One region of the Mesorhizobium sp. M0208 genome, then DNA from elsewhere that is predicted to be linked to it. Evidence: predicted binding sites of a transcription regulator. Region 1 holds the regulator's gene; each other region holds the start of a gene.
What was found. Region 1 encodes HrcA, which represses chaperone genes, less so after heat shock. Its sites were predicted from a motif close to GTTAGCACTCNCNNNNNGNGAGTGCTAAC; they were not measured.
Positions count from the first base shown of each region.

Region 2: the regulator HrcA is predicted to act here: its motif matches at 2,236-2,264, upstream of groES (co-chaperone GroES).
Region 3: the regulator HrcA is predicted to act here: its motif matches at 1,707-1,735, upstream of NKJ17_RS22795 (co-chaperone GroES).
Region 4: the regulator HrcA is predicted to act here: its motif matches at 1,813-1,841, upstream of groES (co-chaperone GroES).

Region 1 is NZ_JAMYSP010000020.1:41,716-45,737, forward strand. Features, by position in the region: gene NKJ17_RS20090 (LysE family translocator) at 1-114, opposite strand, end outside; gene NKJ17_RS20095 (PQQ-dependent sugar dehydrogenase) at 202-1,557, opposite strand; gene NKJ17_RS20100 (hypothetical protein) at 1,658-1,855, opposite strand; gene hrcA (heat-inducible transcriptional repressor HrcA) at 1,889-3,001, opposite strand; gene rph (ribonuclease PH) at 3,147-3,863, shown strand; gene NKJ17_RS20115 (VOC family protein) at 3,896-4,022, shown strand, end outside.
Region 2 is NZ_JAMYSP010000033.1:43,972-47,993, forward strand. Features, by position in the region: gene groL (chaperonin GroEL) at 160-1,815, opposite strand; gene groES (co-chaperone GroES) at 1,878-2,174, opposite strand; gene NKJ17_RS25880 (bifunctional helix-turn-helix transcriptional regulator/GNAT family N-acetyltransferase) at 2,393-3,559, shown strand; gene NKJ17_RS25890 (CAP domain-containing protein) at 3,603-4,022, opposite strand, start outside.
Region 3 is NZ_JAMYSP010000025.1:43,107-47,128, reverse strand. Features, by position in the region: gene groL (chaperonin GroEL) at 1-1,217, opposite strand, end outside; gene NKJ17_RS22795 (co-chaperone GroES) at 1,317-1,655, opposite strand; gene NKJ17_RS22790 (hypothetical protein) at 1,900-2,172, shown strand; gene NKJ17_RS22785 (DUF1488 family protein) at 2,169-2,435, shown strand; gene NKJ17_RS22780 (DUF3168 domain-containing protein) at 2,702-3,112, shown strand; gene NKJ17_RS22775 (hypothetical protein) at 3,496-3,795, shown strand; gene NKJ17_RS22770 (response regulator transcription factor) at 3,860-4,022, shown strand, end outside.
Region 4 is NZ_JAMYSP010000027.1:71,389-75,410, reverse strand. Features, by position in the region: gene groL (chaperonin GroEL) at 1-1,401, opposite strand, end outside; gene groES (co-chaperone GroES) at 1,464-1,760, opposite strand; gene NKJ17_RS23820 (S46 family peptidase) at 2,239-2,514, shown strand; gene NKJ17_RS23815 (S46 family peptidase) at 2,561-3,226, shown strand; partial or broken gene NKJ17_RS34105 (NrtR DNA-binding winged helix domain-containing protein) at 3,936-4,022, opposite strand, start outside.

The DNA.
Region 1 (4,022 bases):
CGAGCGGAAGCCGGAACCCAGCGCACGCGCAACAAGCGCGGTGACGCCTGGGCCGGGGATGGCTGCGGCGATGCCGAGGGCGGCGCTATAGGCGAGGAACCCGGTGAGCGTCATGGTTCGCGCTTGTCGCACAATGTTGAAGTTGGGTGAATTCCCTCGGGCCGAATTCGATTGCGCCAGCGCAGCAGGCGACGCCGCCGTTCAGGAGCGGCCGTCTTCGTAGGTAACGCGCCAGATGGTGCCGTTACCGTCCTCGGTGACGATCAGGGAACCGTCCTTGGCCATGGCGACACCGACCGGGCGGCCCCAGACGGCGTCGTTCGAGATGACGAAGCCGGTCATGAAGTCCTCATACTCGCCGGTCGGCTTGCCATCCCTGAATTTGAGCCTCACCACCTTGTAGCCGGTCCTGGCGCCACGGTTCCACGAACCATGCATGGTGACGAAAGCATCCCCCCGGTAATCCGCCGGAAAGTTCTTGCCGTCGTAGAAGGCTATGTTCATCGGCGCCGAATGCGCCTGCATCAATACATCGGGGACAGTGGCCTTGCCGGCGAGGTCTGGCCGCTCGCCCTGATGGCGCGGATCCTCGTGGTTGCCGATGTAGTACCAAGGCCAACCATAGAACGCACCGTCCTTGACTTCAGTTGCAAACTCGAACGGCACATTGTCGCCGAGCTCGTCGCGCTCGTTGACGACGCACCACAACGCGCCGCTGGCGGGCTGCACCGTCATGCCCGTACAGTTGCGCAGGCCGGTGGCGACAGTTCGGGGATTTTTCCCGTCCGGGTCAAAGGCGAGCACATCGGCACGGCCGTCCTCGGGGCCCCAGGCCGCCCCGAGCGGCTTTGATTTCGCCCAGGCGTCGAGGCCGCCATCCGGCTGCTTGTCCATGTCCTCGGCGACATTCGAGTCCGAGCCAACCGATAAAAAAAGCGTCTTGCCGTCAAGCGAGAAGGCGATGTCGCGGGTCGAGTGACCGCCCGACGGGATTTTGGCGACAATGGTTTCTGGTTTACCGGACGCCTTCAGGTCACCGTCGCGATAGGGGAAGCGGACGATGCTGTCGCTGTTTGCGACATAGACCCATTGCGGCTTGCCGCCTGGCGGATAGAAGGCGATGCCGTATGGATAGTTGAGGCCTTGGGCGAAAATCGCTTTCTCGATGGGTTTGGCGCGGCCCTCGGCCAGACGGTAGACGCGTATTTGGTCGGCATGGCCGTTTGCGATGAACAGGTCGCCGTTCGGAGCGATGCGAACGACGCGCGGATTATAGAGTCCGGAGGCGATCATTTCGGCCGAAAAGCCCGGCGGCAATTCTGGCTCGGCGCTTTCGGGCCGTTCCGCCACGCCGCCGCCGTTCGAAGCGGATTGAGCGGGGTCGGCTGCCGGCATGTCTTGCGGCCCGATCAGGCGGCGGACGCCAGGCCTGTCGGCGTGCCAATCGCCAAAAGCGGCTTCGCCTTTGAGCACCTTTTGATCCGCCTGCTGGGCGGCTGCCGGTGTCGCGACAAGGAGGGCAGCGGCAACGGCCGCAAAGCCGCCAGATCGGATCATTAACGTCCTCCGAGGTTTGCCTCGAAGAGGGCAAACGGGATCAGGCATTGGTCGTTCCAAGCGGTGGTCCAGCACACGAGGATTTGAAGCCGAACCCCGTTCAGTTGCCAGAGGCGTAGAAGTCGTCGTCGAGTCGCTTTTCCAGCGCGACCAGATCGGCCGGCAGCGGCAGGCCCATGGCCCGCATCTCTTGCAGCTTCTCACGCAACTGCTCTTGCACCTCGTGGTGATCCTCAGGCTGATTGACCATTTCCTCGAGCAGCAGGCTGATCTGGGCCTTGAACGATTCCAGCGCCATTCTTTTTCTCCTTGCGGCAGGCCGCGGCGGCTCCTAGCGCAGCATGCGCGAAATCAGCTGCGCGGTATAGTCGACCATCGGTACTATGCGCGCATAATTCAGCCGCGTCGGCCCGATGACGCCGAGCGCACCGACGACGCGCGCGTCCTTGTCGCGATAGGGTGCCACCACCAGCGAGGAGCCCGACAGCGAAAACAGCTTGTTTTCCGAACCGATGAATATGCGCACCCCCGGGCCTTCCTCGGCGAGGTCGAGGAGCTGGATCAGTCCATCCTGCGTCTCCAGATCCTCGAACAGATGCCGCAGCAATTCTATGTCGGCCTGGGCGGTGACGTTTTCCAGGAGATTGGCGCGGCCGCGCACGATAAGCCGCCCAGGCACCCCGCTTTCGGCGCCTGCCCAGACCGCCAGGCCCTTCTCGACCAGATCCTGCGACAGCGTGTCGAGGGCTGCCCTGGTCTCTTCCTTGATGCGGGCGATCTCGACCCGGGCCTCGGCCAGGGTGCGGCCGCGGATATGGGCGTTGAGGAAGTTGGAGGCTTCGTGCAATTGCGAGACGGTGATGCCGGCGGGCAGATCGATGACGCGATTTTCGACGTCGCCGTTCTGCGAGACCAGCACGGCCAGCGCCTTGGTCGGCTCGAGCTGGATGAATTCGATGTGCTTCAGCGCCGCCTCATTTTTGGCGGCGAGCACGAGGCCGGCGCCGCGCGACATGCCGGACAGCATCTGGCTGGCCTCGGTCAGCATATGCTCCAGCGTCGCGCCCGAGCCGGAGGCGCGCACCTGCGCCTCGATGGTGCGGCGCTCCTCGTCGGAGAGGTCGCCGAGTTCCATGAATGCATCGACGAAGAAGCGCAAGCCGGCCTGGGTCGGCAGCCGGCCAGCCGAGATGTGCGGCGCGTAGATCAGGCCGAGATGCTCGAGGTCGCTCATCACGTTGCGGATGGTGGCCGGCGACAGCGATGACGGCAGGATGCGCGACAGGCTGCGCGAACCGACCGGCTCGCCATCCTTCAAATAGGAATCGACGATGCGCCGGAAGATGTCGCGCGAACGCATATCGAGCGATTGAAGCGCGGGCGGTTGAAGTGCCGGCGACGAGAGCAATGGCGACTGCGAACCGGGATCGACTACCTTGGTCATTCGAGCCAGAAACCTCCGGTCCGAAGATATAGACTTCCGCGGCGTCGGCGCAACCGGTCCATTTTCCTTTGCGCCTCACGCCCCGTGCGGCTACAAGCCGGCCAAGATTCCCCGGCCAAGATTCCGAAGAAAGAAAGAAGCCTGAATGCGCCCTTCCAAACGCCAATTCGACGAAATGCGCCCCATCTCCTTCGAGCGCGGCGTCTCCAAGCATGCGGAAGGCTCGTGCCTGGTGAAGTTCGGCGACACGCATGTGCTGTGTACGGCCAGCCTGGAGGAAAAGGTGCCGGGCTGGATGCGCAACTCCGGCAAGGGCTGGGTGACGGCGGAATACGGCATGCTGCCGCGTTCGACCGGCGAGCGCATGCGCCGCGAGGCTTCGGCCGGCAAACAAGGCGGCCGCACGCTGGAGATCCAGCGGCTGATCGGCCGCTCCCTGCGCGCCGTGGTCGATCTGCAGGCGCTCGGTGAGCAGCAGATCACCGTCGACTGCGACGTGATCCAGGCCGACGGCGGCACGCGCACCGCTTCGATCACCGGCGGCTGGGTGGCGCTCTACGACTGCCTGCGCTGGATGGAAGCCCGCCAGATGGCGAGCCTGGGCAAGGTGCTTAAGGATCACGTCGCGGCGATCTCCTGCGGCATCCATGATGGCCAGCCGGTCATCGATCTCGACTATATCGAGGATTCCTCGGCCGGCACCGACGCCAATTTCGTCATGACCGGCAAGGGCGGCATCGTCGAGATCCAGGGCACAGCCGAGGGCGAGCCGTTCTCGGAAGAGCAGTTCGCGGCGCTGATGGAGCTCGCCAAGAAAGGCATTCAGCGCCTGGTCAGCTTGCAGCAGATGGCGGTGGCTTAGCTGCGGTCAATATTGGAGAGATTGGCGATCCTGTGACTCCTTCCGCAATCCTGGAATCAGCACTCTACGTGACGGACCTTGCTGCCGCGGAACGGTTCTATTCGGGCGTCCTCGGGCTCGATCTGCTCGGTAAGGTCGATGGCAGGCATCTCTTCTTCC
Region 2 (4,022 bases), on a different contig from region 1:
ACTTCTTAGAAGTCCATGCCGCCACTCAAGCCCGCTTGCGGGCTTGAGCAACGTGAGTTCATGGGCGTGCTTTATGGACTTCTTAGAAGTCCATGCCGCCACTCAAGCCCGCTTGCGGGCTTGAGCAACGTGAGTTCATGGGCGTGCTTTATAGACTTCTTAGAAGTCCATGCCGCCCATGCCGCCCATGCCGCCGCCGCCCATGCCGCCAGGCATGCCGCCGCCAGCCGACTCCTTCTTCGGAGCCTCCGCGATCATGGCTTCGGTGGTGACCAGGAGGCCGGCGACCGAGGCCGCGTCCTGCAGAGCCGTGCGCACAACCTTGACCGGATCGACGATACCCATGGCGATCATGTCGCCATATTCGCCGGTCTGGGCGTTGTAGCCGAAGGTCGCGCCCTTGTTCTCGAGGATCTTGCCGGCAACGATCGATGCTTCCGCACCGGCGTTGGACGCGATCTGGCGGGCCGGAGCCTGCAGCGCGCGACGCACGATGGCGATGCCCGCGGTCTGGTCGGAGTTGGCACCGGTTGCCTTGATGGTCAGCGAGGCGCGCAGCAGTGCGACGCCGCCGCCGGGAACGATGCCTTCTTCGACGGCCGCGCGGGTCGCGTTGAGGGCGTCATCGACGCGGTCCTTCTTTTCCTTGACTTCCACTTCGGTCGCACCGCCGACGCGGATCACGGCAACGCCACCGGCGAGCTTGGCGAGACGTTCCTGCAGCTTCTCCTTGTCGTAGTCCGAGGTGGTCTCCTCGATCTGCTGCTTGATCTGGGCGACGCGGCCCTGGATCTCGGCCTTCTTGCCGGCGCCGTCGACGATGGTGGTGTTCTCCTTGGAGATCGACACCTTCTTGGCGCGGCCGAGCATGTTGAGGCCGACATTCTCGAGCTTGATGCCGAGGTCTTCGGAGATGACCTGGCCACCGGTGAGAATGGCGATGTCTTCCAGCATGGCCTTGCGGCGGTCGCCGAAGCCCGGCGCCTTGACGGCAGCGATCTTCAGGCCGCCACGCAGCTTGTTGACGACCAGCGTCGCCAGGGCCTCACCTTCGACGTCCTCGGAGATGATGACCAGCGGCTTCGAGGTCTGCACGACAGCCTCGAGGATCGGCAGCATGGCCTGCAGGTTGGAGAGCTTCTTCTCGTGGAGAAGGATGTAGGCGTCTTCCAGATCCGCAACCATCTTCTCGGCATTGGTGACGAAGTAGGGCGAGAGATAGCCGCGGTCGAACTGCATGCCTTCGACGACTTCGAGCTCGGTCTCGGCGGTCTTGGCTTCCTCGACGGTGATGACGCCCTCATTGCCGACCTTCTGCATCGCTTCAGCGATCATCGAGCCGACCGAAGCATCGCCATTGCCGGCGATGGTGCCGACCTGGGCAACCTCTTCCGAGGTCTTGATCTTCTTGGCGTTCTTGATCAGCGTCGCGACGACGTCGGCAACGGCGAGGTCGATGCCGCGCTTGAGGTCCATCGGGTTCATGCCGGCGGCAACCGCCTTGTGGCCTTCCTGGACGATCGACTGCGCCAGAACGGTCGCGGTCGTGGTGCCGTCGCCGGCGATGTCGTTGGTCTTCGAAGCAACTTCGCGGACCATCTGCGCGCCCATGTTCTCGAACTTGTCTTCAAGCTCGATTTCCTTGGCGACGGTAACGCCGTCCTTGGTGATGCGCGGTGCGCCGAACGACTTGTCGATGACGACGTTGCGGCCCTTGGGGCCGAGCGTGACCTTCACCGCGTCGGCGAGGATGTTGACGCCGCGCAGCATGCGCTCACGAGCGTCGCGGGAGAATTTTACGTCTTTGGCAGCCATTTTCAGCTCCTGGCAGGGGCTTGGATTAAGCCCGAAGATTTAAATGAGGGTGAGGCCGATATTCAGCCGATGATGCCCATAATGTCGGATTCCTTCATGATCAGAAGGTCTTCGCCATTGAGCTTGACTTCGGTGCCCGACCACTTGCCGAACAGGATGCGGTCGCCGGCCTTGACGTCCAGCGGGACGAGCTTGCCGGCTTCGTCGCGGGCGCCGGAACCGACGGCGATGATCTCGCCTTCCTGCGGCTTTTCCTTAGCCGTATCGGGGATGATGATCCCGCCCGCGGTCTTGGATTCGGATTCGACCCGACGAACGACCACGCGGTCATGAAGCGGGCGGAACTTCGACTTTGCCATTTTTTATTCCTCGATGAGAATGGTGAGAACAGTTCCTCCGTCCGGCGGCGCCGGACATGTGGTTAGCACTCATCTTGGGGGAGTGCTAACGTGGCGCTGAAATAGGCTGGCAGCCCGCGCGAGTCAAGACGCCCGGTGACCATTCTCAGGACGATTGCTTCAAACGGATACTTGACTAAGTCAACTAAATGGCTGATCTTGCCGGGCAGGAGGATGCCATGACCATTCATCATCACCCAGGCAAGGAGCGGATCGACGCGGTGCGGGCCTTCAACCGCTTCTACACCCGCCAGATCGGGTTGCTCGAGGAAGGCTTGCTGAAAAGCGACTTCTCGCTGACCGAAGCCCGGGTGCTCTATGAGCTGGCGCATCGCGATGGCCTGACCGCCACCGAGCTTGCGCGCGATCTCGGCCTCGATGCCGGTTATCTCAGCCGGCTGCTGAAGAAGTTCGAGGAGCGTGATCTGGTCGAGCGCGCCACGATCGAGGCGGATGCGCGGCGCTCGTCGATCGCGCTGACCAAGGCCGGGCGGCAGGCCTTCGCGCCGCTGAACCAGGGTTCGCACGAACAGGTCGCGGCTTTGCTCGAACGGCTTTCGGCTGCCGAACAGGACAGGCTGGTCAGGGCCATGCAGACGGTGCAGCGTCTGCTGGGCGGAAGTGCCGAGCCCAAAGTTCCCTATATGCTGCGGTCTCTGCAAGTCGGCGACATCGGCTGGATCATCCATCGCCAGGGCCTGCTCTACGCGCAGGAATATGGCTGGGACGAAACCTATGAAGCGCTGGTCGCCGAAATCCTTGGTGCCTTCGTCAAATCCTTCGATCCGAAATGGGAACGCAGCTGGATCGCCGAGCGGGAAGGGGAGGTCGTCGGCTCGGTCTTCGTCGTGCGCCAGTCGGACGCGGTGGCGAAGTTGCGCCTGCTCTATGTCGAGCCTTCGGCGCGCGGTCTCGGCATCGGCAGGCGGCTGGTCGAGGAATGCATCGGCTTTGCTCGAACCAAGGGTTACATGCAGGATATCGAGCTGGCGGTCGCCACCATGAACGCCCTGCAAAGCCTGGGTGTCCAGATCTCGATCGATGATTTCGGCACCGGCTATTCCAGCCTCAGCGCACTCAAGACCTTTCCCGTGGCGCGGCTGAAGATCGACAAGTCCTTTATCAAGGATCTCGCCGCCGACGAGAACGATCAGGCCGTGGCCAGCGCGGTGATTTCATTGGGGCAAAATCTCAACCTGAGGGTCATCGCCGAGGGCGTTGAGACAGATGATCAGGTTGCTTTCCTGCGCAGGAACAATTGCGACGAAATGCAGGGCTATCATTTCAGCAGGCCGGTTTGCGCGCAGGACATCGAGGAATTGCTCGGCGGCGGCCGCAAAGACTGACGAATCGGTCGTCAGCAGGCTTCCGCCGACCAAATGGCGGAAGTTATCTGCCGAGCACAAGGCACCAGTAGCGAAGCGTGCTGTCGCGGCCGTCGCGCACGTAAGCGAGACCGAAGCGGGTGAAGCGCGGGTCGAGCATGTTGCGGCGGTGGCCTGGCGAATGCACCCAGATATCAAACAGCTTCTGCTGGTCGAAGCGGCCTTCGGCGATGTTTTCGGCGGCAGCGCCGGCAATGCCATTGTCTTTGACGCGCGAGGCAAAGTCCTTGCCCCAGCCGGTGGTGTGGTTCATTCGGCCGCCGCGCGCCATATAGCCGGCCTGCTGCAGCGCTGCCTGCTCGAGCTGCGCATCGGGGACAAGCGGCCCGAGACCCGCCGAAGCGCGGATGCCGGCCAGCGTGCCAGCGGCGGAGGCAGAGACACCGGCGCCTTCGCCGGTGGGCAGCACGGTGGCGCAGGCGAC
Region 3 (4,022 bases), on a different contig from region 1:
GCCGCGCGCGTGGCGTTCAGCGCATCGTCGATGCGGTCCTTCTTTTCCTTGACCTCGGATTCGGTGGCGCCGCCGACGCGGATGACGGCAACGCCGCCCGCCAGCTTGGCGAGACGTTCCTGCAGCTTCTCCTTGTCATAGTCGGACGTGGTTTCCTCGATCTGCGCCTTGATCTGCTGGACGCGCGCCTGGATGGTGGTCTTCTCGCCGGCGCCGTCGATGATCGTGGTGGTGTCCTTCTCGATCAGCACGCGCTTGGCGCGGCCGAGCATGTCTATGGTAATGTTCTCCAGCTTGATGCCGAGATCCTCGGAAATCATCTGTCCGGCGGTGAGCACGGCGATGTCTTCCAGCATCGCCTTGCGGCGGTCACCGAAGCCAGGCGCCTTGACGGCCGCTACCTTGAGGCCGCCGCGCAGCTTGTTGACGACCAGCGTTGCCAGCGCTTCGCCCTCGACGTCCTCGGAGATGATCAACAGCGGCCTCCCGCTTTGCACCACGGCTTCGAGGATGGGCAGCAGGGCCTGCAGATTTCCGAGCTTCTTTTCGTGGATGAGGACGTAAGGGTCTTCCAGCTCGGCGCGCATCTTCTCGGCATTGGTGACGAAATAGGGCGAGAGATAGCCGCGGTCGAACTGCATGCCTTCGACGACGTCTAGCTCGGTTTCGGCGGTCTTGGCCTCCTCGACGGTAATGACGCCGTCATTGCCGACCTTGTCCATCGCCTTGGCGATCATGGCGCCGACACTGGTGTCGCCATTGGCGGCAATGGTGCCGACCTGCGCGATCTCGCCTGAGGACTTGACCTTCTTGGCTCGGGCCTGGATTTCCTTTACGACGGCGCTGATGGCAAGGTCGATGCCGCGCTTGAGGTCCATCGGGTTCATGCCGGCGGCAACGAATTTGGCGCCCTCGCGCAGGATGGAAGCGGCAAGCACCGTGGCGGTGGTGGTGCCGTCGCCGGCGAGGTCGTTGGTTTTCGAGGCCACTTCGCGCACCATCTGTGCGCCCATGTTTTCGAACTTGTCGGAAAGCTCGATTTCCTTTGCCACGGCCACCCCGTCCTTGGTGATGCGCGGCGCGCCGTAGGCCTTGTCGATGATGACGTTGCGGCCTTTGGGGCCGAGCGTCACCTTGACGGCGTTGTTGAGGATTTCGACGCCGCGCAGCATGCGGTCACGCGCGTCGGTGGAGAATCTGATTTCCTTGGCAGACATGATCTTTTCCAGTTCGGTTGTCGTGGCAAGGCGCTTGCAGCGCCTGAATCAAAGCTCGGAGCGTCCTTTGCGCGCGCGGGAGGGCGCGCGGCCTTCCAATCAGGCGGCCTTCTTGGCAGCCACGGTCTTGTCGATGATGCCCGTCTCGCTTTTTTCGATGATGCCCATGACGTCGGCCTCCTTCATGATCAGAAGGTCCTCGCCGTCTATCTTGACCTCGGTGCCGGACCATTTGCCGAACAGAATGAGATCGCCGGCCTCGACGTCGAGCGGGATCAGCGCGCCGCTTTCGTCCCGCGCGCCCGGCCCGACAGCGATCACTTCGCCTTCCTGCGGTTTTTCTTTGGCATTGTCGGGGATGATGATGCCGCCCTTGGATTTGGTGTCGCTTTCGGCGCGCCGAATGACGACGCGATCGTGGAGTGGCCGGAATTTCATGGGGACTCTTTCTGGGGCCGGCTTAGGCGGCCGCCCCCTCTCTATAGGCGCCTTGGCACTCGATTGATAGGAGTGCCAAAAAATATTCATAGGGCATATAAAATATTGAACGTATTATCTTGCCTGGTCATCCCGTGGTGTTCGGGTCCTGCCGAATATTAATGAAATTGAATTTCTGTCTTTGAACACCTATTTTACGATGAAGTTCACAGTCATGACTTTCGCTGCAAGGGAGATTTTACCGATGGCCGAAGGCAATCAGAACATCATGGAAAAAGCTCAGGCTCGCTTCATGGAAAACCAGAAGAAGACGGCGGAACGGAACAAAGCAACTGCCGAATATCTCTCGGAGGCCAAGGCCAGGAGCATCAAAACGGCAAGGCTGAGGGAATTGCGACTGGCCAAGGAAGAGGCGGACCGCGCGGCGGAAGCTCTGAATCCGGTCGCCGCAAAGAAGAAGCGGGCGTCACGGGCAGTCAAGAAGGCCGTATCCGCATCGATGGAGGCGAAACCATGAGCCTGACATTTCCCAATCCCAGCCGCAGCTACGACGAGGCAAGCAAACGCATCCGCTTCGTCGGCCATGACGGCATGTTCCAGATTTCCTTCTCTGTCGCTACCGATGCCATCTCCAAGATGCAGCCGGGAACGGCGGCCTCAGAAGCTACCTACCTGGCAGCCTTCGACACGGCTTCCAACTCGATCCACGATGTCGCCAGGAATGCCTATGCCCGCACCCGCAGGAGCATATATGTGCTGACTGCGGCCGATTTTCGCTAGATCCGTCGCAATCCGTCCACAAGACGCTTTCTCAGGGCTTCCGGTCCGCCTTCGCTCGCCGCTTGACGTCGCGACCGTTCAGCCGGTCAAGGGGTCCGTGACGCAGAGGGCTGCGGCGTCGCGCATTCCAGGAGCAGGGCTTATTCCCGAGGTCATGAAGGTTCATAATCCGTATGAGACGCGCTGATTCGCGCTTTTGCCGGGATGCCGTCATGCAACGCAGCTACGCAGCCGGGAGGTCGACGCGACGGGCGAGGGCAAAGACAATGACCGCGCCGGCCGTCGAATTGCAGAGGGCAATATTCGAGGCAGTGAACGGCGATCCCGACCTGTCGGCGGCACTGGGCGATGCAAGACTGTTCGACCATGCCCCGGAAAATGTTGCGTTCCCCCACATGACCTTCGGCCGCACCAGCGTCTACGACTGGGCAACGGGGACGGAGAACAACGCCGAGCAGTTGCTGACGCTGCATGTCTGGTCGAAGTCCGAGGCCAGCAAGGAAACCACCGACATCATGGACCTGGTCAGCGCCCGCCTGCGAGATGCGGCGCTCTCGCTTGGTGAACATCGTCGCGCCCATCTCAAGCTCGAATTCGCCGAAGCCCGCTACGACGAGGACCTTTCGGCCCATCACGGGCTGCTGCGCTTCCGCGCCGTGATCGAGGAAGACGGCTGAGCGTCGGGCACTTTCCGTAAAATCGGGCAATTTTGTTCTTGCTTTGTGCCGGCAGCTATGCTACTAATTTGGCTATGGTGCTGATTGGCGCCAATGACCCGTCGCAGAGCGGGTTTTTTTATTTCCGGTCGGTTCGGCTGAATCTGCCTTCGGTTGCCGGATCGATTGTCGAAGTCGGGGCAAACCTGAAGCGATTGCCTTTCACCGCCAAACGATGCCCGGTTGTCGGCGAAGGATCGGAGGGCTAGGTTAACTTGGCAATTTCGCGGGATGGGCAGCGAAAGGGCAATCCGGTAATCTCGCGCTTCAGGGGTGTGGCGGGCATGCATTCGAGCGTTCACCGTTCATATCACGTTCAGCACCGGCGCGTTAGAACGCTGGCCATGAAAACCCTTCGCTCCCACTTCCGGACCGCGGCACTGGCGCTCTCAGCCGCCGGCCTGCTTGCGTCGCAAGCGATGGCGATCCCCGCTGTCACGCCCGAGCGGCCCCAGCCGGTCGTCCTCGCCGCGTCCGACTGCTACGCGATCGGCCAGCAGGTGGCGGAGCAGAATGGCGGCACCTTGGCCAAGGCCTCGCAGTCGACACGCGCCGGCAAGCCGGTCTGCGTCATCGTCGTGCTCGTTCCGGGCAAGGACGGGCAGCGTCCCCGTCGCTCGGAGATCGTCGTTCCGCTGAACTGAACCGTGCCGTTTCCCAGTCTGCCGGAATCGGCCTATATCTGAACAGCTTCAACAGGCCTTCCGCATGCGCGTACTCGTCGTCGAAGATGACAAGGATCTCAACCGGCAGATCGGCGACGCGCTGGTCGATGCCGGCTATGTCGTCGACCGCGCTTTCGACGGCGAGGAAGGGCATTTTCTCGGCGACACCGAGCCCTATGATGCCGTGGTGCTCGACATCGGCCTGC
Region 4 (4,022 bases), on a different contig from region 1:
CTTGCCGGCAACGATCGATGCTTCCGCACCGGCGTTGGCCGCGATCTGACGGGCCGGAGCCTGCAGCGCGCGACGCACGATGGCGATGCCGGCGGTCTGGTCGGAGTTGGCGCCAGTGACGGTGATGGCCAGCGAAGCGCGCAGCAGGGCGACGCCGCCGCCGGGAACGATGCCTTCTTCGACGGCCGCCCGGGTCGCGTTGAGGGCGTCATCGACGCGGTCCTTCTTTTCCTTGACTTCGATCTCGGTCGCACCGCCGACGCGGATGACGGCAACGCCGCCCGCCAGCTTGGCGAGACGTTCCTGCAGCTTCTCCTTGTCGTAGTCCGAGGTGGTCTCCTCGATCTGCTGCTTGATCTGGGCGACGCGGCCCTGGATTTCTTCCTTCTTGCCGGCGCCGTCGACGATGGTGGTGTTCTCCTTGGAGATCGACACCTTCTTGGCGCGGCCGAGCATGTTCAGGCCGACATTCTCGAGCTTGATGCCGAGGTCTTCGGAAATGACCTGGCCACCGGTGAGGATGGCGATGTCTTCCAGCATGGCCTTGCGGCGATCACCAAAGCCCGGCGCCTTGACGGCGGCGATTTTCAGGCCACCGCGCAGCTTGTTGACGACCAGCGTGGCCAGGGCCTCGCCTTCGACATCTTCCGAGATGATGACCAGCGGCTTCGAGGTCTGCACGACGGCCTCGAGGATCGGCAGCATGGCCTGCAGGTTGGAGAGCTTCTTCTCGTGGAGAAGAATGTAGGCGTCTTCCAGATCCGCAACCATCTTCTCGGCGTTGGTGACGAAGTAGGGCGAGAGATAGCCGCGGTCGAACTGCATGCCTTCAACGACTTCAAGCTCGGTCTCGGCGGTCTTTGCTTCCTCGACGGTGATGACGCCCTCATTGCCGACCTTCTGCATCGCTTCCGCGATCATCGAGCCGACCGACACGTCGCCATTGCCGGCGATGGTGCCGACCTGGGCAACCTCTTCCGAGGTCTTGATCTTCTTGGCGTTCTTGATCAGCGTCGCGACGACGTCGGCGACGGCGAGGTCGATGCCGCGCTTGAGGTCCATCGGGTTCATGCCGGCGGCAACCGACTTGTGGCCTTCCTGGACGATCGACTGTGCCAGAACGGTCGCGGTGGTGGTGCCGTCGCCGGCGATGTCGTTGGTCTTCGAAGCAACTTCGCGGACCATCTGCGCGCCCATGTTCTCGAACTTGTCTTCAAGCTCGATTTCCTTGGCGACGGTAACGCCGTCCTTGGTGATGCGCGGTGCGCCGAACGACTTGTCGATGACGACGTTGCGGCCCTTGGGGCCGAGCGTGACCTTCACCGCGTCGGCGAGGATGTTGACGCCGCGCAGCATGCGCTCGCGAGCGTCGCGGGAGAATTTTACGTCTTTGGCAGCCATTTTTAGCTCCTGGCAGGGGCTTGGATTGAGCCCGAAGATTTAAACGAGGGTGAGGCCGATATTCAGCCGATGACGCCCATGATGTCGGATTCCTTCATGATCAGAAGGTCTTCGCCATTGAGCTTGACTTCGGTGCCCGACCACTTGCCGAACAGGATGCGGTCGCCGGCCTTGACGTCCAGCGGGACGAGCTTGCCGACCTCGTCACGGGCGCCGGAACCGATGGCGATGATCTCGCCTTCCTGCGGCTTTTCCTTAGCCGTATCGGGGATGATGATCCCGCCGGCGGTCTTCGCTTCGGACTCGACGCGGCGAACGACCACGCGGTCATGCAGCGGCCGGAAATTCGACTTTGCCATTTTTGGATTTCCCTGGTGCGGATGTTGAACGGTTCTCCGTTGCCGGAGCGTGGTTAGCACTCACCAGAAGCGAGTGCTAACGCGGCAGTGAGATAGGCCGTAGGCTCCTGCTAGTCAAGACGGAAGAGGGACGGGCGAAGAGCAAACGAGCGTGGAAGCACCGAGCCCTTTACGTGAAAGACGTCGGAGATCGGACATGGATGGGGCGGCTCACCATTTGTAACTGAAGGCTTTATTCATTTGGCACGATTGGTGCAGCGGATGATCCGCAAACGTTGCGCGCGACAAATATGAGAGGTGAACGCCATCAGGACTCTTGCGGTTAACGGGTCCACTCGGTGTTTACGGTGTTGGCCGCCGCGCGGGCGCCAGGACTCCGGCCATCCCGATAGTCACCAATCCAATCTGCGGAGAACAGGAGGCAAGATGAGAGCGACAGTCAGCATGAACTCGAATTTGAAATGTTTGGCCAAAGCAACTGCCATCGCCTTGCTCTGGACGGTCACGGCTACGTCGGCGGACGAAGGTATGTGGATGCCGGGCCAGACTGCGGAAGTGGGCGCGGCCATGCGGCCGTCTGGACGCTGACCCGCTCAACGCGATCGTATCACTGGGCGGATGCTCCGCCTCGTTCGTCAGTCCACAAGGGCTGGTCGCAACCAATCATCACTGCGTGTTCGAATCCATCCAATACCACAGCAAAGAGGGCCAGGACTATCTCACAGACGGCTTTCTGGCGAAGAGCCCTGGGTGAAGAATTGCCCGCGGCGCCAGGCAGCCGAATCCATGTGATCGAGGACATGCGGGATGTGACCGCCGAAATACTCAAGGGCGTCTCGGACAAGCTGAATGGGTTTGCCCGCTATGAGCGGCTCGCCACGAACCGCAAGGCCCTGATCGCCGCATGTGAAGGACAGCCCAATCGCCGCTGCGACGTAGGGGCCTATTATGGCGGCGCCTCCTACTATCTCCAGCAGAAGCTCGAAATCGAGGACGTGCGCCTTGTCTATGCGCCCGCGCTCGGCATCGGTAACTTCGGCGGCGAAACGGACAATTGGATGTGGCCGCGCCACACAGGCGACTTCGGCTTTTATCGCGCCTATGTCGCTCCTGATGGTTCCTCCCGGCCATATGCGCGCGACAATGTGCCTTACCGGCCGAAGAGTTGGCTACCCATAGCCTGTGCAGGCGTCAAGGAAGGCGACCTTGTGATGGTCGCCGGCTTTCCCGGCGCAATCCACCAGTTCCTGACGGCGGATAAAGTCCGTTCAACTTCGCGCAACTCGAACCGCGGTTGCAGCGTTCGCTCTCGGATTATGCCGCCCAGATCAAAAGGCAACGGCAGGCAATCGCGAGGCGCAGATCCATTGACCGCCCGCTTCACAAATTGGCTCGGCCTAAAACGCATGGGAAAAGCAGAAAAGGCAACAGATCGGCACCAGAATGAATATGGCCGCGCAAACTGACAGACGCGCCAACAATCGGCATCTCGCATGGTCGGTGGCACTGGACGTGGCTCCCACCCTGCTGGCGCGACTCCCCATCAGGTCGTCGGGGTTTCGCTGGCGAAAAAAACTTCCGCGTGTCTCTGCGCGATCCATCCCGCTTGCGCGTGCCTAGTCAACCAAAAAACTGACCATCTGCAGGATCAGGATCAGCAAAAAAAAGCCAAAGGCAGACGCCAAAACAGCTGCCAGCAGGACGATGCGTTGTTTCTTCACCCACAGTTCCCCCGGGAGAGAGTCTAATGATAATCCTTAAAAAAGGCGCCCTGGAACAGGGCGCCCTACGCTCATTTGTGCAAGTTTAAAGTTTAGCTTGCCTACTTTATGTAATTAAACGTTTCTTTTATGCGACACTTCTCCAAGTGTTACTTGCACAAATCGAACGTATCGCACATTTATACGAACTGTACATTAGATAGCGGCTTTGACGCATGCGTTTACTGGCGGTATACATCCTTCACCGTTGCCGCAAGGCATTGGCCCACTCGCGCGGCACCTCCTTCACGACAAAGGTTGAAAGCCCGTCCTCGGGCGTTTCATTTCCAAGATCACTTCGATCCACTCATACGGGCTTCCCGAGCGAGACCGTGGGTTCGGACGGTGCGAATGAATTTCTCGTTATAATCGAATTGATTATAAGGGTATATTTCTACGTTGAGTATAAAGGATGTCAAGCCCGCGCCAGCGGCAATTTTGTCCGGGCGACCGCCGTTTCGTCGAGGACATGGTGGCGGAAGCGATAAAGCTTCGCCGGCCG